Regions from separate parts of the Paenibacillus sp. J53TS2 genome, predicted to be linked through region 2. Evidence: riboswitches for the same ligand, from Rfam matches in the RefSeq annotation. Region 2 holds a riboswitch; each other region holds the start of a gene.
The links. Region 2 has a riboswitch for cobalamin ahead of metE (5-methyltetrahydropteroyltriglutamate--homocysteine S-methyltransferase). Riboswitches for the same ligand answer to the same signal wherever they lie in the genome.
Positions count from the first base shown of each region.

Region 1 (5,398 bases), on a different contig from region 2:
GAGAACATGGACTCCCATAATACGGGCTTTCCCTGCCGCAGGCTTTGCTGAATATCGACCAGCCGCTGGTTGGAGCTCCCGCGATAGAGGAGGGAAGGGTCGCGAAGCTCTTCTACGAATCTTCCGTCAACCAGCACCTCGCAGCGCCTTAGCAGCTCGTATTCAGGTGAGCCAGAGCGTTCTATGATTTCTTCGTAGGTATAACCGCTGTAAATCCAAATCGACACAGGCCCTGTCTCCGCAACCAGTCGGTCGATAAACCCGCTGACTTCAGCGGCGGAGAAGAAAGGGTCCCCGCCAAGGATCGATAAGCCGCTTAGCAGGGGGTTATTTTTAACGTCATGAATGATTTCGGCTTCGCGTTCCAAAGTAAACGGTTCGCCGTAATCGAAGTTCCAGGTCTTCGGGCTGAAGCAGCCCTTGCAATAATGACGGCAACCGCTGATAAAAATCGCCGCCCTCAAGCCTTCGCCTTCATTAATAGATTCGGGATAGTAGCCGCAAAGATTCATACGTCGTGTTTGACCCGGTCGCGCACTTCCGCTTGTTTGGCGGCATTAAACCGCGTCTGGAAATCGCCGGTCAGGTAGCCCGTCACCCGGCGCAAGCGGCGGATATGCACATCGTTCTCATGGCTGCCGCAGGAAGGGCAGGTTGCCCCGATAATCCCTTCGAAGCCGCAAGCCGAGCACCGGTCGATCGGATGGTTGATGCTGAAATAGCTGACCTGCTGCTGCAGGGCGAATTGCACGATTTTCAGGAACGCTGCCGGGTTGCTGCGGGCATTGCCGTTTAGCTCGATATAAGAGATCGCACCCGCGTTGCAAAGCCCGTGGAACTTGGCTTCCAGTTCGATTTTTCGCGCGGCACTGAGGTTGTAGTAGACCGGGATATGAAATGAATTCGTGTAGTATTCGCGATCCACGACTCCGGGTATCGGGCCGTATACCGCACGGTCCCGTTTAGTGAATTTGCCGGACAGGCCCTCCGCCGGGGTGGCGAACAACGTGATGTTCAGATTATGGATTTCGCTTTGGCGGTCGCAATAGTCGCGCATGTAGGCGATCAAATCATACGCTTTCTGATACACCGCTTCGTCTTCGCCGTGGTGTTTGCCGTACATGGCCTTCATGCATTCGGCCAAGCCGATGAATCCAATGGACAAGCTACCGTGTTTGAGCAGATCGCCAACCGCGTCGTCCGGTGCCAGCGCCTCGCCGCCCTCCCAGACCCCTTCGCGCATCATGAAATCCGAAGCCTTCGCCTTCTGAGAGGCTTGGATGTTGAAACGGTGCAGCAGTCCCTCCAGCGCGATATCCATATAATGCGTCAGCTCCCGGTAGAAGCCGCGCTCATCGGCCTCCTTGCGATGGCCCAATACGGTCCCGTGCTCCAGGCCTATTTTGACGAGGTTTAGCGTATTAAAGGATAGATTTCCTTTGCCGGACAGATGGTTCCGTCCGAAACGGTCGGCCAGCACCCGGGTGCGGCAGCCCATCGTAGCGAATTCCGTATCCGGATTCGTCGGATCGTAATACATCAGGTTCAGCGGGGCATCCAGGTTGGCGAAATTCGGATACAGCCGTTTGGCTGAGCATTCCGCCGCTTTCAGGAACAGGGAGTAGTTCGGTTCCCCTGGATTTTGATTGATCCCTTGCTTGCATTTGAAAATCTGAATCGGAAAAATCGGCGTCTCCCCGCTGCCTAGCCCACGCATGGTCGCGGTGAGCAGGGAGCTGATTACCAGCTGTCCTTCCGGCGAGGTGCAGGTTCCGTAGTTAATGCTGGTGAACGGGATTTGTCCGCCGGCCCGGCTCGACATGGTGTTTAGGTTATGGACCAGGCTCTCGGCCGCCTGCAGCGTTTCGCTTTCGGTTTCCTTTAACGCATATTTGAAGGCTTTCGGATACCCGTCTCGGAGGTCGCTGCGGCTCATGGCAATGTCGCCCAACTCGGCGCTGGCATCGCCTTCCTCAAAGTAATCCAACCCTTTGCGGAAGTACTTGGCGAATGATTTGGCCACGTACGGGGCGAGATCGAAGTCCAGTTTGTTCGCGGATACGCCGCCGTATTGGGAGTTTTGCTGGGATTGAAAAATGATCGCCACCAGCGCCATCGCCGTCATGATGGAGGATGGCGGGCGTACGCTGCCGTTCCCGGTATTGAAGCCTTCGCGCAGCAGCTTATCGAAAGGGATAAAGATGCAGTTGGTTGTGCCGATGGCGTATTGGTCCAGATCGTGGACGTAGACAATATTGTCCTGGATGGCTTGGACCAAGCGGGCCGGCATCACGAAATGGTTTGCGTACCATTTAGCATACTCGCTTCCGAATTTACTCATCTTGCCGGAGAAGCTCTCCCCGTTCAAATTGGCGTTCTCACGCAGCACCTCGAGATTTCGACTGTGCACGATTTCCTCGCCTAATTGAATGACTTCATCCAGCAAGGTGTCTCGGCCGGTATACGTCTGGTTTAGCAATGCCATAACAAAGTTCTCCTCCCGATAAACTGAGTTTTTACTTCATATAAAAGGGCATGTCCAACCCGACGAGGGTGGACATGCCCGAATGCGCTGCATCATAACGATCACGTTGGGCATAGAAATAGAAGCCCTAAGGTTCAGCGGCAAGCGGACACCATCCCTGTTCCTCGCAGGTTTTCCGTCGGTGTCTTCCAAACGGGCAGGTCTCCTGGCTTTCGGGTCATTGCTGACGCCTTCCCGCAGCCTTAGAATCAAGCCGCAGTGGCATAAAGGTCAGACGAACGGCTGGGCCTTCAAGACGATTCGATGAACGTTTCGTCTCTAGCGCCTAGCTACCGATTACAGTGGCGGGACCGCAGCGGCTTTGCACCGCACTTCCCTTTTAAGGTCCGGAGGCTTGTCCGCCGGATCACCCGTTCACACTATATTTTGTTGCGTTGATCTAAGGATAGCCCAAGATGTTGTGTTTGTAAACCGAATTTTTACCATGTAAATGACCTGAAAACGTCGTGAAAATCTCCAGTCCTTATAACGATGCGGAGAGTGGGGGACGAGGGAGAATTGTGAACATTTATGAATGGGACTGAGGAACTAGGAGGATGGTTGGGGGCGGCAACTGTTTTTCGAACGGTGTTGGCTAACGGACTGAGAAGTCGTTATTTCTGCAATTTCTGACGAATAAGAAATCTAACGGACCCCAAGGCCCTTATTTGGTGCGAAGACGTATAAATGGGGCAGATTCTAGGCAAATAGCGGCTCCAAGGTCCATTAGAAAGCGAAGTTCGGATTCCCGGGACAAATAAGGTCACTACAGTCCGTTAGAGATCGGTTGATCTTCAAGTGCAAGGATGGGTAGAATGGAGGTAGGTTGAATAACAAGCTCGTGATTGAAAACAAAACCACTACCAGAAAGAAGGGATCGATTATGGCCATCGCTGAAGTAACTGTCATTCCGATCGGAACGGGTAGCACCAGCCTGAGCGCTTATGTCGCTGAGTTGCATCGGGTGCTGGAGAAGCAGACGGGAATTACGTTTACCCTAACCTCAATGAGCACGATTATTGAAGGGCCGTTGGACGACGTGTTCGCCGCCATTCGTGCCATCCATGAAGCGCCGTTCCAGTCGGGTGCCGGCCGCGTGTCGACGTCGATCAAGATCGACGACCGCCGCGACAAAGCCAGCTCCTCGGAGCAGAAGCTGCGCTCCGTTCGCGAGAAATTGTAATTACCAAGCATTGGCGCTTGCATTATTTTGAAAACGAGTTATAATAATTTTTGTTCGCTAAAAACGAACTTGCTGGTGTAGCTCAGCTGGTAGAGCAACGCATTCGTAATGCGTAGGTCGGGGGTTCGAATCCCTTCACCAGCATCCTTAATGCAAGTGGAAACGCGCCCTCCGAGGTCTCGGGGGGCGCGTTTTTGCGATTAAAGTTAAACTTCTGCCGGAAAGTTACTCAATCCCCTTATTCCTCCCACTTGGAATGAAGGACATGATGGCAAAAGTTCGGGCGTTGATAGCCCGGAAGAAACATCTCGCACACGTCGGCGTTCATCGTACCGTATGTCGTTTCCGGTTTGTGCTTGAAGCCTTCCCAGAATGCATGCAAGATGTTGTGTTTGAACTGGTCGCGAGGAAAAGCTTCGACGACTTGCTTCCGCACTTCTGCCGGAATGAAATCAAAGTTCTTCCCGACAACGTCATAACCGACGCCGAAATTCATCAGAGCCGCCTCGGTTTCCATATATTCGACAATTCCGACGGTGGTGTGCAGGGCAACCGCATTCCATACCAATCGAAAGGATTCTTCCGGAATGCCGCGGCTTCTCAGAAAGTCGCGGGCCGCATTCGCCCCATCGACCTCAAAGCGTTTGTCCGGGCTTCGGAAGGCGGGTGTCAAGCCGAGATCGTGGAAGAGCGAGCTGATATAAAGCAACTCGGCATCGTATTTGACTTGACTCGAATTTCCCTTCATCGCCGCAAACAGAAAGACGCGGTTCGAGTGGTTCCACAAAAGGTCGTCGCCGTGATCGCGCAATAATTCGGCAGCTTCTACGGCTAGCTTGCTATCTGGAATTTTGATGTCCGCGATGAAATTCGTCATCTAGAACTTCCCCCTTTCGTCATTTAAGCGCATTGTAGGCAGTTGCTTCGGCTTCTTTATAAGCTCAGTGTATTTGAAGGTTTCCTTAGCAATTATGATATTATCCATATCATCTTAGCCATGTGCTCATTGTGGGTTCCTCCAGTTTTATTTTGTTTAGTACATCCTAGAAGACATCTGAAGGATCGTATTTGTGACAGAAAGTATTTTTAGAAGTTGGAGGAGAGGGAGAGATCGGTGAAAACAAATTTCTGGGTCATCCTAGTGAGCTGTCTATTTGGAGGATCGTGCAGCTTAATGATCGGGGGTATCATTTTTTCACGGCATCAAGATGGCTCTGTTATTCCTAGGGTTATCACCCTAATTGTTATTGGCATAGCCTATTATTACTTCCTGCGCTGGCGGCATGAGAAAGTGAATACGGATATGGTTCTTCTCAATATAACCTTGTTCGTTCTCTTCCTGTTTATATCTCCATTTCTGATGACCAGTCTAAACAAGCTCGTCTCATTGCCTTTCCCAAGTCAAATAAACAACACTGTCGAGGAAATCACAACAATCTTAGAACAGAAGCAGCTTCCGTTTGAAATCGATATCAAGGAGAGCAAAAAGCAAACCTATAAATACGGTGTAAGAGTAACGATAATATTGGTAAAGACCCAGCAGGGGGAGTTACTAAAAAGTGAAATCGACACGTTATTAAGAAGTTTGCCGACTAAAGAGTTACATATTACTTTCTATAGCAGAAATAGGGAAACGTTTCTAGGGATTGTGATCAATAAGGAGAAATCGATTGTAGGTTGTTCTCCCTATG
Region 1 covers NZ_BOSK01000008.1:165,941-171,338, reverse strand. The annotation lists gene nrdG (anaerobic ribonucleoside-triphosphate reductase activating protein) at 1-512, opposite strand, end outside; gene KJS42_RS17670 (anaerobic ribonucleoside triphosphate reductase) at 509-2,485, opposite strand; cobalamin riboswitch at 2,664-2,914, opposite strand; gene KJS42_RS17665 (MTH1187 family thiamine-binding protein) at 3,408-3,707, shown strand; tRNA gene KJS42_RS17660 (tRNA-Thr) at 3,779-3,851, shown strand; gene KJS42_RS17655 (HD domain-containing protein) at 3,946-4,584, opposite strand; gene KJS42_RS17650 (hypothetical protein) at 4,822-5,398, shown strand, end outside.
Region 1: linked by a shared signal. The riboswitch ahead of KJS42_RS17670 (anaerobic ribonucleoside triphosphate reductase) and the one ahead of metE (5-methyltetrahydropteroyltriglutamate--homocysteine S-methyltransferase) in region 2 are both predicted to bind cobalamin.

Region 2 (5,398 bases):
CTTCGGCGGCTTGTTGCTCCTCTGGCGTAGTTGGCATTCCTTTGCCGACTTTGAACAGCCCGTTCAACATATCCAGGTCATAATACGGCAGGTTAACCTCGAACAGGTTTAACTCAGTAACGACATCCGAGGGATGCGTTTCTTTGTAGGTTTGCAGGAAGCTTTCGTACAGCTTCACAGTGGCGGATTGATCCGCCGGGCGATTATTGGCTTTCACGAATAAAACTTTAGACATATCCAGTTCCCCTCCACTATTCATGTTCTCTATTGTTATCTTCTTTCTTTTTCATAGTTACTTTAAAATAAACTGTAACTAATCGAACAATAGTTATGATAAAGGGTAACTAATCATTTGTCAATTACAGTTGCTTGTATTTTTTGCGAACCTGTTCAGCAGCCGCTGTCATTTGCCGCAGGGAGGCGACGGTCTCCTCTTGCCCTCTGGTTTTTAATCCGCAATCTGGGTTGATCCAAAACAATCCCGGGTCCAGCACTTGAAGCGCACGCTCGATCAAGGAGACCATCTCGGCTTCGGTTGGTACACGCGGGCTATGGATGTCGTAAACGCCAAGGCCAATCCCGAGCGGGTACGTCTGCTTCTCAAAGCTGTGAATCAACTCGCCATGGCTGCGTGAGGTTTCGATCGAAATGACATCGGCGTCCAACGCTCGGATCTCCTCCAGGATATCTTCAAATTCGCAGTAGCACATATGCGTATGAATTTGCGTTGTATCCAAGACAGAGGAGGTAGTCACCCGGAACGCTTTTACCGCCCAGTCCAGATAGTTCGACCAATCCTTCCTCTTGAGGGGGAGACCTTCGCGCAAGGCGGGCTCGTCCACCTGGATCATCCCGATACCGGCCTGCTCTAACGCTTCGACCTCCTTACGTAAGGCGAAAGCAATTTGATAGGCGACCTGCTCCCGGGATAGATCGCTTCGAACAAATGACCAGTTCAAGATCGTGATCGGTCCCGTTAGCATCCCTTTAACCGGCTTAGCCGTCTGGCTTTGGGCATAGGCGGTTTCCTTGACGGTCATCGGCTCGGCGAACTCGACATCCCCGTAGATCACAGGCGGCTTGACGCAACGTGTACCGTAAGACTGAACCCAGCCCCCCTGCGTAAATGCAAAGCCCGGTAGCTTCTCACCGAAAAATTCCACCATATCGGTGCGTTCAAACTCGCCATGGACCAACACATCAAGCCCAAGTTCCTCCTGGATCTCGACCCATTTGCGGACTTCCGTTCGGATGAACTCCTCATATCTATTCTGGTCCCACTCGCCTTTCCGCCATTTCTGCCGGGCAGCCCGAACCTCGGCGGTCTGCGGGAAACTGCCAATCGTCGTTGTGGGCAGGAACGGAAGCCGCCACTTCGCCTGCTGTTTAAGCCGCCGCTGTGCAAACTCGCTAGTTCGCTCCGCCGGGGCTACAGCAGCCTGCACCGCCGCCGCCCGCACCGCAACACGGCTCCGGGCCGGATCTGCGGCGAGTGCGGCCAGCGCACGGCGGTTCTCCGCGAACTGCACCGGTTCGGGTCCCTCACTGCTTACCGCCTTGCACAAGCTCGTTAGCTCCTCCAGTTTCTGCTCGGCAAACGCCAGCGCCTCGCGTAACACCGGGGATAAGCGCTCTTCGCCCGCCACGGATACCGGGACGTGCTGCAAGCTGCAGGAAGGCTGCACAATCAGTTCCGGTTCTCCGGCTAAAATGGAAATCTGTTTCAACAGGCTAAGCGTTTCGTCCAAATCTGTACGCCAAATATTCCGTCCATCGACAAGCCCTGCACCAAGTGTCTTGCCTGCAGGAAATCCGTAGCGACGCAGTGCCTCCATGTTCCCGTCCCGGCCGTGCACGAAATCCAGTCCCAAGCCATGCACCGGCAGATCTGCAAGCGAATCGTACCTTTCGACGGCATCGAAATACGTTTGCAGCATAATCCGCAGATCAGGGACTTCCCGGGCGATCGTCCGATAAATCAAGCCCAGCCGGCGAACGTCCTCTTCGGTTAAAGAGACGACTAAAGCCGGTTCGTCCATTTGCACCCATGTGGCGCCTGCCGCTTCCAACTCTCGTAATACCTGTACGTATAAAGGCAATAATTTCTCGATCCAGTCATCGACTTGGTCCGCGGTCTCCCCTTTAGACAATTTCAACAAGGTGAACAACCCCAGCACCACGGGTCTACCTTCTATGCCCAGCTCCTGTTTGGCTTCCAAATAAGCCATAAGCGGGCGGTTGACGATTATCCTCGGATCCCGACGCCCCAGCTCAGTCACGATATAATGATAGTTGGTATTAAACCACTTCGTCATTTCGCTTGCCGCCACCAGGTCATTCCCCCGGGCAATGGCGAAATACAGATCCAGCGGCAATTTGTCGCTGTTCCAATCAAACCGCTCCGGTATCAGTCCGAACATCGTCGCAGTGTCTAATACGTGGTCGTAATAGGTAAAATCACCGACCGGGATCACGTCAATCCCCCGATCCCGCTGTAAACGAAGATGACCCATCCGAATTTCCGTCAATCGATCATGCAGCTCTAACTCTGTAATTTTCCCTGCCCAATAGGCTTCAATTTGCTTCTTCCATTCCCGTTGTCCGCCGATTCTGGGATATCCCAGATTTCCGCTAACTATGTTCATGTTCCCCATGTTGATTTCCTCCTCATCGTTTGGCTTGATGACACCCATAGTTTGCAACACAAAAAAGGTCCCCGATAGCAACATAGGCTAAAGAGGACCTTCGATCATTTGTTCGATGGCTTGCATCTTTAACACCTCCCTATCTCCCGTAGGTACAGCAGTGCCGTTGAAATAGGCAGGTCTCCTGGCTTCGGCATCATCGCCGGATGCGGCCTTCCCGGTGACTTGATCACCAGTGGCATTCGATGCATCCGACTCCTCCGTTACAGTGGCGGGACCGCGCCGGCATTGCACCGGACTTCCCTTTTAAGCTCCGGCCAAGCAAGGCCGGAACACCTATTTCCGCGATATTCGGTTGGAATATACCTCCCATCTTACTTGATGTCCCAGGCGAATACAATACCAAACACATCGGAATTTAAATATTTATGACAACATTTTCGACAACTTTCAAGTGATTAATATCACAATTCGACTCCCAAACCCATCGTACGATGAAACTAATCAAACAAGAATGCCATGGGCTTACACATAAACGACAGAAAGAGGAATGACTCATGAAATCTCGGAACATTCTGAAGTGGTCCTTACTAGGTTTGTCCGGTCTGGTCATGATCGCAGCCGCCTGGTTTGCGTTCCCTTCAGAGGAGCCTCCAGTCCGTGAAGCAGCTCCTCATGAGGAAGCGCCGCATATCAATCATCCGCCAGTCGAGCCGGTCGTCCATCGCGAGGGGAATACCGTACACATCGAGATGACCGCTCAACGAACCGACATTGAGATCTCGGAAGGCGTCACCTATAATGCCTGGACGTTTAACGGCACGGCACCTGGCCCGGTATTGCGCGTAAAGCAAGGCGATCAACTGGAATTTACGCTCAACAATTTAGACCCTGATATGCCGCATTCGATGGATTTTCACGCCGTCCATGCCGCTCCCAGCCAGAAGTTCGTCGAGGTGATGCCCGACGAGCAAGGAACGTTTACCTATCCTGCCGATACACCCGGCGTGTTCATGTACCATTGCGGAGTAAGTCCAGTGCTGCTTCACGTAGCCAACGGAATGTATGGGATGATCATCGTCGAACCGAAGGACGGTTACCCTACGGATGCGGATATCGATCAGGAATATACGATCGTCCAAAGCGAATGGTACGCGGAGAACGATATGGATGCTTTCCAACAAGGCGATCCGGAATATGTCGTATTTAACGGCGATGACCACACGCTAAAAGAACATCCCTTCCTCGCCAAGATTGGCGATAAGGTTCGGCTTTACGTTGTGAATGTGGGCCCCAACCATGTATCTTCCTTCCATGTGGTCGGCACCACCTTTGATCACGTCTATCTGGATGGTAACCCAAAGAACGAGCTGTACGGCATGCAAACCGTGTTGCTTCCGGCGGGTGGAGGTGCAGTTGTCGAGTTTACCGTCACAGAAGAAGGCGATTATCCGATTTTAACCCATCAACTGAACGACGCTTATTTGGGGGCTACCGCTATCCTGCGGGTGACTCGAGATGGCAAGGATAATGGAGCACCGGCGATGAGCCATTAAGAAACGATAACCCGATTGCAATCTGATGAAAGAGGTGAAGCTCAATGGAACGACAAGATGCCAAAATCGTTGAATTGGACGTCCGGGAGCAGCTCAAGAGTAAAATGGAGCCGTTCCAGATGATCATGGACACCGTAAAAACGCTGGGGAAAGACGATATCTTCGTATTGCACGCCACCTTCAAACCCACGCCATTGCTTGGCTTTCTGAAGATGAAGGGGCTCGTCGGCCAATCGGTCATGCACGACAAGGAACATTGGATAACAACGTTTGTCCATAAGAAAAATAAATCCTGGTTGGAGACCGTCGATGAGGCTAAGGTAGCCTCAAAGGCGCAGAACGCGTCGGTCGAACGCTCCTCCAACCTCATTGAACTTGACAACCGCGGACTCGAACCTCCGCAGCCGATGGTGCGAACGCTAGCCGCCTTGGATCGCTGCAAACCGGGCGACGAGTTGCACATTCATAATGATCGGGTACCGGTATTTTTGATCGAAGAATTAAAAGGCTTGGGCTGTACCTACACGGTAGAAGAACAACCGGACGGAACCGCTAAAGTCCAAATCCGCAAACCTTAAGGAGGTGAACCTGATGCCGGCCATGTCCCGCTTGCCCTTTCTATTTATCGTTACGGGGATCTTCGGATTCGTCCTGTTTCACGCCACTTCTTTCATGTCTCTCACGGGCTGGCTCGGTGATGACATTCGAGGCCCGGCCGGCTGGTTCCAGGTCCATCTGTTCGTACTGGGATGGGCGACCATGCTGGCCATGGGGGCTGTCTATCAATTGATTAATGTGATCCTGCAGTCCAACTTATACAGCGAGCGTCTTGGGTATATTCATTACGCGCTGTTTTCCGTAGGGCTGTTCGGACTGCTGTTTGGCTTCATTCAAGGCGATACGTATTGGATCGGCGGTTTTGCGACCGTTGCGTTCTCGGGCATCGTCCTGTTCGTCTGGAACATGGCCGCTACGCTGCGGCGAGCCGGAACGTGGAACGCGATCACGATCAGTACGGCTTGCGCGGTCCTGTATCTGCTGCTCACGGGTTTATCCGGTATGGCGATGGGGATTAACTTCGCTACCGGTCTTTATAACAACTTGCACGAAAATCTGTTTGGCACTCACATCTGGCTGGGCACTTTGGGCTGGTTCGGGCTTTTGATTACCGGATTCAGCTATAAGTTATTACCGATG
Region 2 covers NZ_BOSK01000001.1:119,023-124,420, forward strand. The annotation lists gene KJS42_RS00580 (FMN-dependent NADH-azoreductase) at 1-235, opposite strand, end outside; gene metE (5-methyltetrahydropteroyltriglutamate--homocysteine S-methyltransferase) at 360-2,654, opposite strand; cobalamin riboswitch at 2,803-3,000, opposite strand; gene KJS42_RS00590 (multicopper oxidase domain-containing protein) at 3,203-4,201, shown strand; gene KJS42_RS00595 (DUF2249 domain-containing protein) at 4,246-4,779, shown strand; gene KJS42_RS00600 (heme-copper oxidase family protein) at 4,793-5,398, shown strand, end outside.

Region 3 (5,398 bases), 840 kb from region 2:
TGTGGTGTTGCCGATGCCCATCTCCCCGGTAACGAACATTCGAACGCCTTGGGATACCGCGTCATCGACGACTTGAGCCCCCACTCGGATAGCGGCTTCGGCTTCTTCTCGGCTCATCGCCGGTCCATTGGCCATGTTCCCGGTTCCGTAACGCAGCTTCCGCTGAACAAGAGACGGATGCGATAACTCTGCATTAACCCCGATATCCACGCAAACGACGTCAGCCGAAGCTTGACGCGCCAGCACATTCACCGCCGCACCTCCAGCCAAAAAGTTGTGTACCATCTGCGGAGTCACTTCGGCCGGAAATGCGCTGACCCCTTCCTCACAGACGCCGTGATCCGCCGCCATGACGATCACTGAACGTTTCCGGAACGCGGGTTGGACCTCTCCCGTGATGCCCGCCAGCTTCACGGCCAATCCTTCCAGCTTCCCGAGACTCCCCGGAGGTTTCGTCAAACGGTCCACATGGGCGCGGGCCGCCGCCATCGCGACTTCGTCCAGCGGGGTTATCGCTTGTGTCAGTTGTCCTATTGAATCGTATCCCATCATGCATTCCCCTTTCATTATTACGCATCTTACGCATCAGCGTTCTTGCACTTCTCACGCCGCCATAGCAGCCGGTACTCACGACCGTTCCCGACGCAGCAGCAGCTGCGGAACGTTTGAGTCCGGATGAGGCACTTGATGTGCCTGAACCCCAAACACCTCGGCGACCAGCTCCGGCGACAAAATATTCTCCGGCGCCCCCTGATCCACGATCCGACCTCCGCTCATGACAAGAAGATGGCTGCAAAACAACGCAGCCAAATTCAGATCATGCATGACCGAAACGACAGTTAGCCCCGCTTCTCGCTGCCAATCGGCGACCATCTCCATAAACTGCATCTGGTAGCGCAAGTCCAAATAGGTCGTTGGTTCATCAAGCAGCACCAGCTCGGGCTGCTGGGCCATCACTTTCCCGAGCGCTACCCGCTGCCGCTGCCCCCCGCTCAGCACGCCCAACGGACGATGCTCGAGCTCCTTCAAATCGAGGCGCTCCATAATGCCGTCGATGAGGCGGCGGCCGGCCTCCGCCCCACCTATCTCCCTGCCGCGCCAATCCTGATGGGCGAATCGGCCCATCTCTACGACCTCGCGAACCGTGAACGCGACGGACGGAAGCCCGTCCTGTTGGAGAACGGCGACTTTACGCGACAGTTCCTTGCGGGAGTAGGCCGTCAACGGACGCCCCTCCAGCGCAATCGCGCCGGAATCCGGTTGTTCCACACCTGAGATTAGGTTCAGGAGGGTCGTTTTGCCGCTGCCGTTTGGACCGATCAATCCCCAAAGCTCGCCGCGGCCGACCCGCCAATCCACTTCGTTCAGCACTTCGAGGCGACCAAACGCCTTCGCAACTCCCCGCACCTCGATCAACGCAGCTCCTCCTCTCTCTGCTTTTTCTTCCGGTACAGCAGATACCCAAAGAAAGGCGCTCCCACAAACGCGGTGACGATGCCCAGCGGAATTTCTGTAGGGGCCAGCAGAGAGCGGGCGGCCAGGTCGCTCCACATCATGAATATCCCCCCACCTAGCGCGGACAGCGGGATGATTAGGCGGTAATTCGGTCCGGTGATCAGTCGGATCATATGCGGAACGACCAGACCTACGAATCCGATCACCCCGGACACCGACACCGCAGCTGCCGTCATCAGCGTGGCGACGAGCAACACGGCCAGTTTGGTCCGTTCCACAGCCATCCCGGAGTGGGAAGCCTGACGTTCACCAAGAGCCAGCAGGTTCAAATGCTTGGCCCGGCTCCACAGGAACAGGGCCCCCACCAGCAAATACGGCAAAAGGATGGCCGTATACGACCATCCGCGCAAGCTCAAACTGCCCATCGTCCAATAATAAATCTCATTGATCGTTTTTTTCGACATCGCCGTTAAAAAGGACACGACCGCCCCTAGAAAAGACTGCATCACGACGCCGGACAAGACCAGGCTTTCGATGGGCAGCTTCCCGTTCTCCCGGGCCAGCCAGATCACGATCCATAACGTAACTGCCCCGGTCACGAAGGCGATCATAGGCAACGTAAAGATGCCAAGCAACGAAAACTGCCATCCGAAAAAAATCAGCACAGCCGCACCGATCGCCGAACCTGATGATACCCCTAACGTAAAGGGATCCGCCAGCGGGTTGCGCAGCACGCCTTGAAAGCCTGCGCCCGCCACGGCGAGCGAAGCGCCAACCAACATCCCGAGCAGCACGCGAGGCAAGCGAACCTGCACGACGATTTGCTCTGCCGCAGCGCCCCAGTCCGGCGTAATCAAGCGGCCAAGACCCGGGAGCCGATGCAGCAGGATGGCCGCAATATCCCCTGCCGGAACATAGACAGAGCCAATGCCGATGCAGAACAGCAACGTCACCGCTAGCAGAACGAGTCCCGCCGCCCCATATCCGGCTAATCTGCCGCGCGTCATGGCTGGATCAAATCCGGATGAATCGCTTTGGCGACTTCGATTAGCCCTTGTGTCACGCGAGGACCTGTACGACTAAGCAGATTATCGTCCATAGCAATGATCCGATTCTCCTTCACAGCCGATATTTGGTCCCAGCCGGAACGGCCTTTGATGATGTCAGCCAACGTCTTGTTGTTCTCGTCAATTACGCTTTTTGCATACAAAATGACATCCGGGTTCGCTTGAATAATCTGCTCTTCATTAATCTCGGACCATCCCTCAACCTCGGAAGCAACGTTGATGCCGCCCGATAACGTGATCATTTCATCCATAAATTCACCTTTACCGACTGTCCAGCCTGGGGAAAACTCGATGTACACCTTTTTCTTCTGATCCTCGCTCAGCGAACCCACCGCATCAGTAACGGTTTGGACCTCCTGCTTCATCTTCCCGACCACTTCGTCCGCTTCGGCCTGGTGATTCGTGATTTTGCCAATCGTTTGGATATGCTCCATAACCGCATCGATCGTTTTCGGATTGGATTGGAACACTTGAAGTCCCATATCCGTCAGGCTTTTGACCGTCGCCTCATCAATGAGACTAGCTGCCAAAATGAGATCCGGCTGCGCCGCCACGATCGCTTCAACGTTCACCTGGAATCCGCCCATCCGCGGTTTGTCCTTCACCGCTTCCGGATAGTCGTCCAAATCGGATACGCCGGCGACTTGTTCATTAAGCCCAAGAGCAAACAGCACTTCCGTCTCTGACGGCGCCAGCGAAACGATTCGTTCCGGCGCTGCGTCAAACGTGAACTCCTTGCCGGTGGAATCCGTTACGGTATAGGGATAAGTCGTCTCCTGTGCGGCTGGTTGATTCGCTTCAGCATTTGTTCCCGCGTTTTGCGTCTGCTGCGTCGCCTCCGCAACGTTCCCCGTTCCTTGATTCACTGCGTTGTTACCGCAGGCAGCCAGCACCAGCAGCAAGGCCAACAAGCCCAAGCTTGCGATTCGTTTCCAGTTCTTCATCTCCAAATCTCCCCTTTTTGTTCATTCCAGTTGGTAAAGAATCGCCTCGTGCTTCAGCGGTACGTTGTGCAGCCGGATTTCAAGTCCAGCCGAACACCATCCCGGCAACAAAGAAAAACCCCTATCCTAGCGGATGGGGTTACGTCTACAAAGTCATGCCGCGCGCCGACGAAGTGGAGAGCTCCACAGTCTGGCGCCAAGCCATGATACTCTTGGCAGAACGTTATCCTTTCCTCGAAGGACCGTCTTGATTTCCCGTGGCAGGTCTCCTGACTTCCAGGTATCGACGAAAGCTCGCCTTCCCATCTCCCTAGCGGGCGACAGTGGCATCGTGAGCTCGTCCCTGTTTACAGTGGCGGGACCGTGCCGGATTTGCACCGGCTTCCCTTTTAACCCGAAGCGGCACGGCGTTCTTCACCGCTGCTTCAGGACCTACGGGCACAATTTGTACGCTTGTCTTAAGGCTTTCTTCTCTATTGGATTATAGGGGAAAAGCGGGAAACTGACAATATCTAATCCGCTTCGTCATGTCTTCGACTTCACTCCAGAGACAAATCCGCTCCCAGGACGCCAATCGCTTCGCCGCCCCGACGGATGGGCACGGCAAGCGTCATGCACCGCCGTTTCGTAATCGCTGAGATATACGCCTCGGAGACGACCGTTTCCCCGGCAAAAGCACGGCGGAACCATTCCCGACCTTTGGCGTTCAGCAAACCAGCCTCCGGGATGGACACGACAAAGGATCCGTCCTCACGGTTTGACCAAGCTGCTTCAAGTCCCGGTTCCGCGGCCAATAGCTCCTCCAGAGCGGCTCGGTGTCCAGCCGGTTCCATCGCCAGGAACCGCGGCTGATCGGCTGCCTTAAGCAGCTTCCGGGCATAGGCCTGTCCCAACGCCACCGCTTCCTCGCCTCCGGCGGCCAAATCCGTCCCCGAATGCACGGAGTTAAGCGAAACCATCAGTTCGCCTTGCGCCCGGTCGAGCCCCACGACTACGGTCTGCAGCTTGGAAATATGCTCCCGTTCGGACTCCATTCGAGACAGCGCCCCCTCCACATGGATGATGCTTCGATTCAGTGCTTCATGCACCTCACCCAGCATGGCTTCCATGTTACGCGTCAGCTCGGCTTGCTCCCGGCTTCGCTGCCCTGTCTCGGCAACCAGTCCATTCACTCCGGCCACTTCCTCCGCGATGAAACGAATATCCTCGCCCATTCGCTTCATCAGGGAAATGCCCTCCAGCGCCGAGTCCCGGCCGCCTTTCAGCGTGGACTTCACGCGGTCCACATCCGCGGCAATCTGCCGGAACAACGGAGCAGAGCGGCTGATCGCTTCGGTGCTTTGGTCCGCCAGCTGACGCATACGTACGGCTACCACGTCGAAACCTTTGCCTTGAGCCCCCAAACGGGCCGCTTCAATGGATGCGTTCAGCGCCAGCAAAGCCACCTCCCCGGCGATCTCTTCCAAACTCCGGTACAGCGCGCCCAACTTCCGCGTATTCCCCTCCAATTCCTCCATCGGCCCGGCAATCGATTCCTGGGAATCGGCCAACGAACGGATCGTGCCATCCGCCGCTTCAAGCGCCCCAGCCATGCGCACCGCTTCGGCCCGGGTGTGCTCGCTGCGGCTTAGGAGATGCTCTGCGGCGTCATGGATTTGGGAAGCCGATGCGGCAACCTCCTCCATCGCAGCGAGGCTCTCCTGCACCTGTTCCAGTGAGCGCTCGCTGCTGTGCTTTAGCTTCAAATCCTCCTCCGCCGCCGTGTCGGCCAACCTGTGCAGTTGCTCAAGGCTCCCGCCTACTTCGCCGACCGCCGCCTGCAACCGATCCGCCGCCACCAGCGACTCATTGAAGACCGTTGTCCAATCGGTCTCCTTCCGCACGGGTTCATCCGCACTCGCCGCAACGGACTTGCCTCCCAGCAGTCCCCCC
Region 3 covers NZ_BOSK01000001.1:962,280-967,677, forward strand. The annotation lists gene cobT (nicotinate-nucleotide--dimethylbenzimidazole phosphoribosyltransferase) at 1-549, opposite strand, end outside; gene KJS42_RS04595 (ABC transporter ATP-binding protein) at 628-1,416, opposite strand; gene KJS42_RS04600 (FecCD family ABC transporter permease) at 1,413-2,462, opposite strand; gene KJS42_RS04605 (ABC transporter substrate-binding protein) at 2,459-3,466, opposite strand; cobalamin riboswitch at 3,709-3,918, opposite strand; gene KJS42_RS04610 (methyl-accepting chemotaxis protein) at 4,006-5,398, opposite strand, start outside.
Region 3: linked by a shared signal. The riboswitch ahead of KJS42_RS04605 (ABC transporter substrate-binding protein) and the one ahead of metE (5-methyltetrahydropteroyltriglutamate--homocysteine S-methyltransferase) in region 2 are both predicted to bind cobalamin.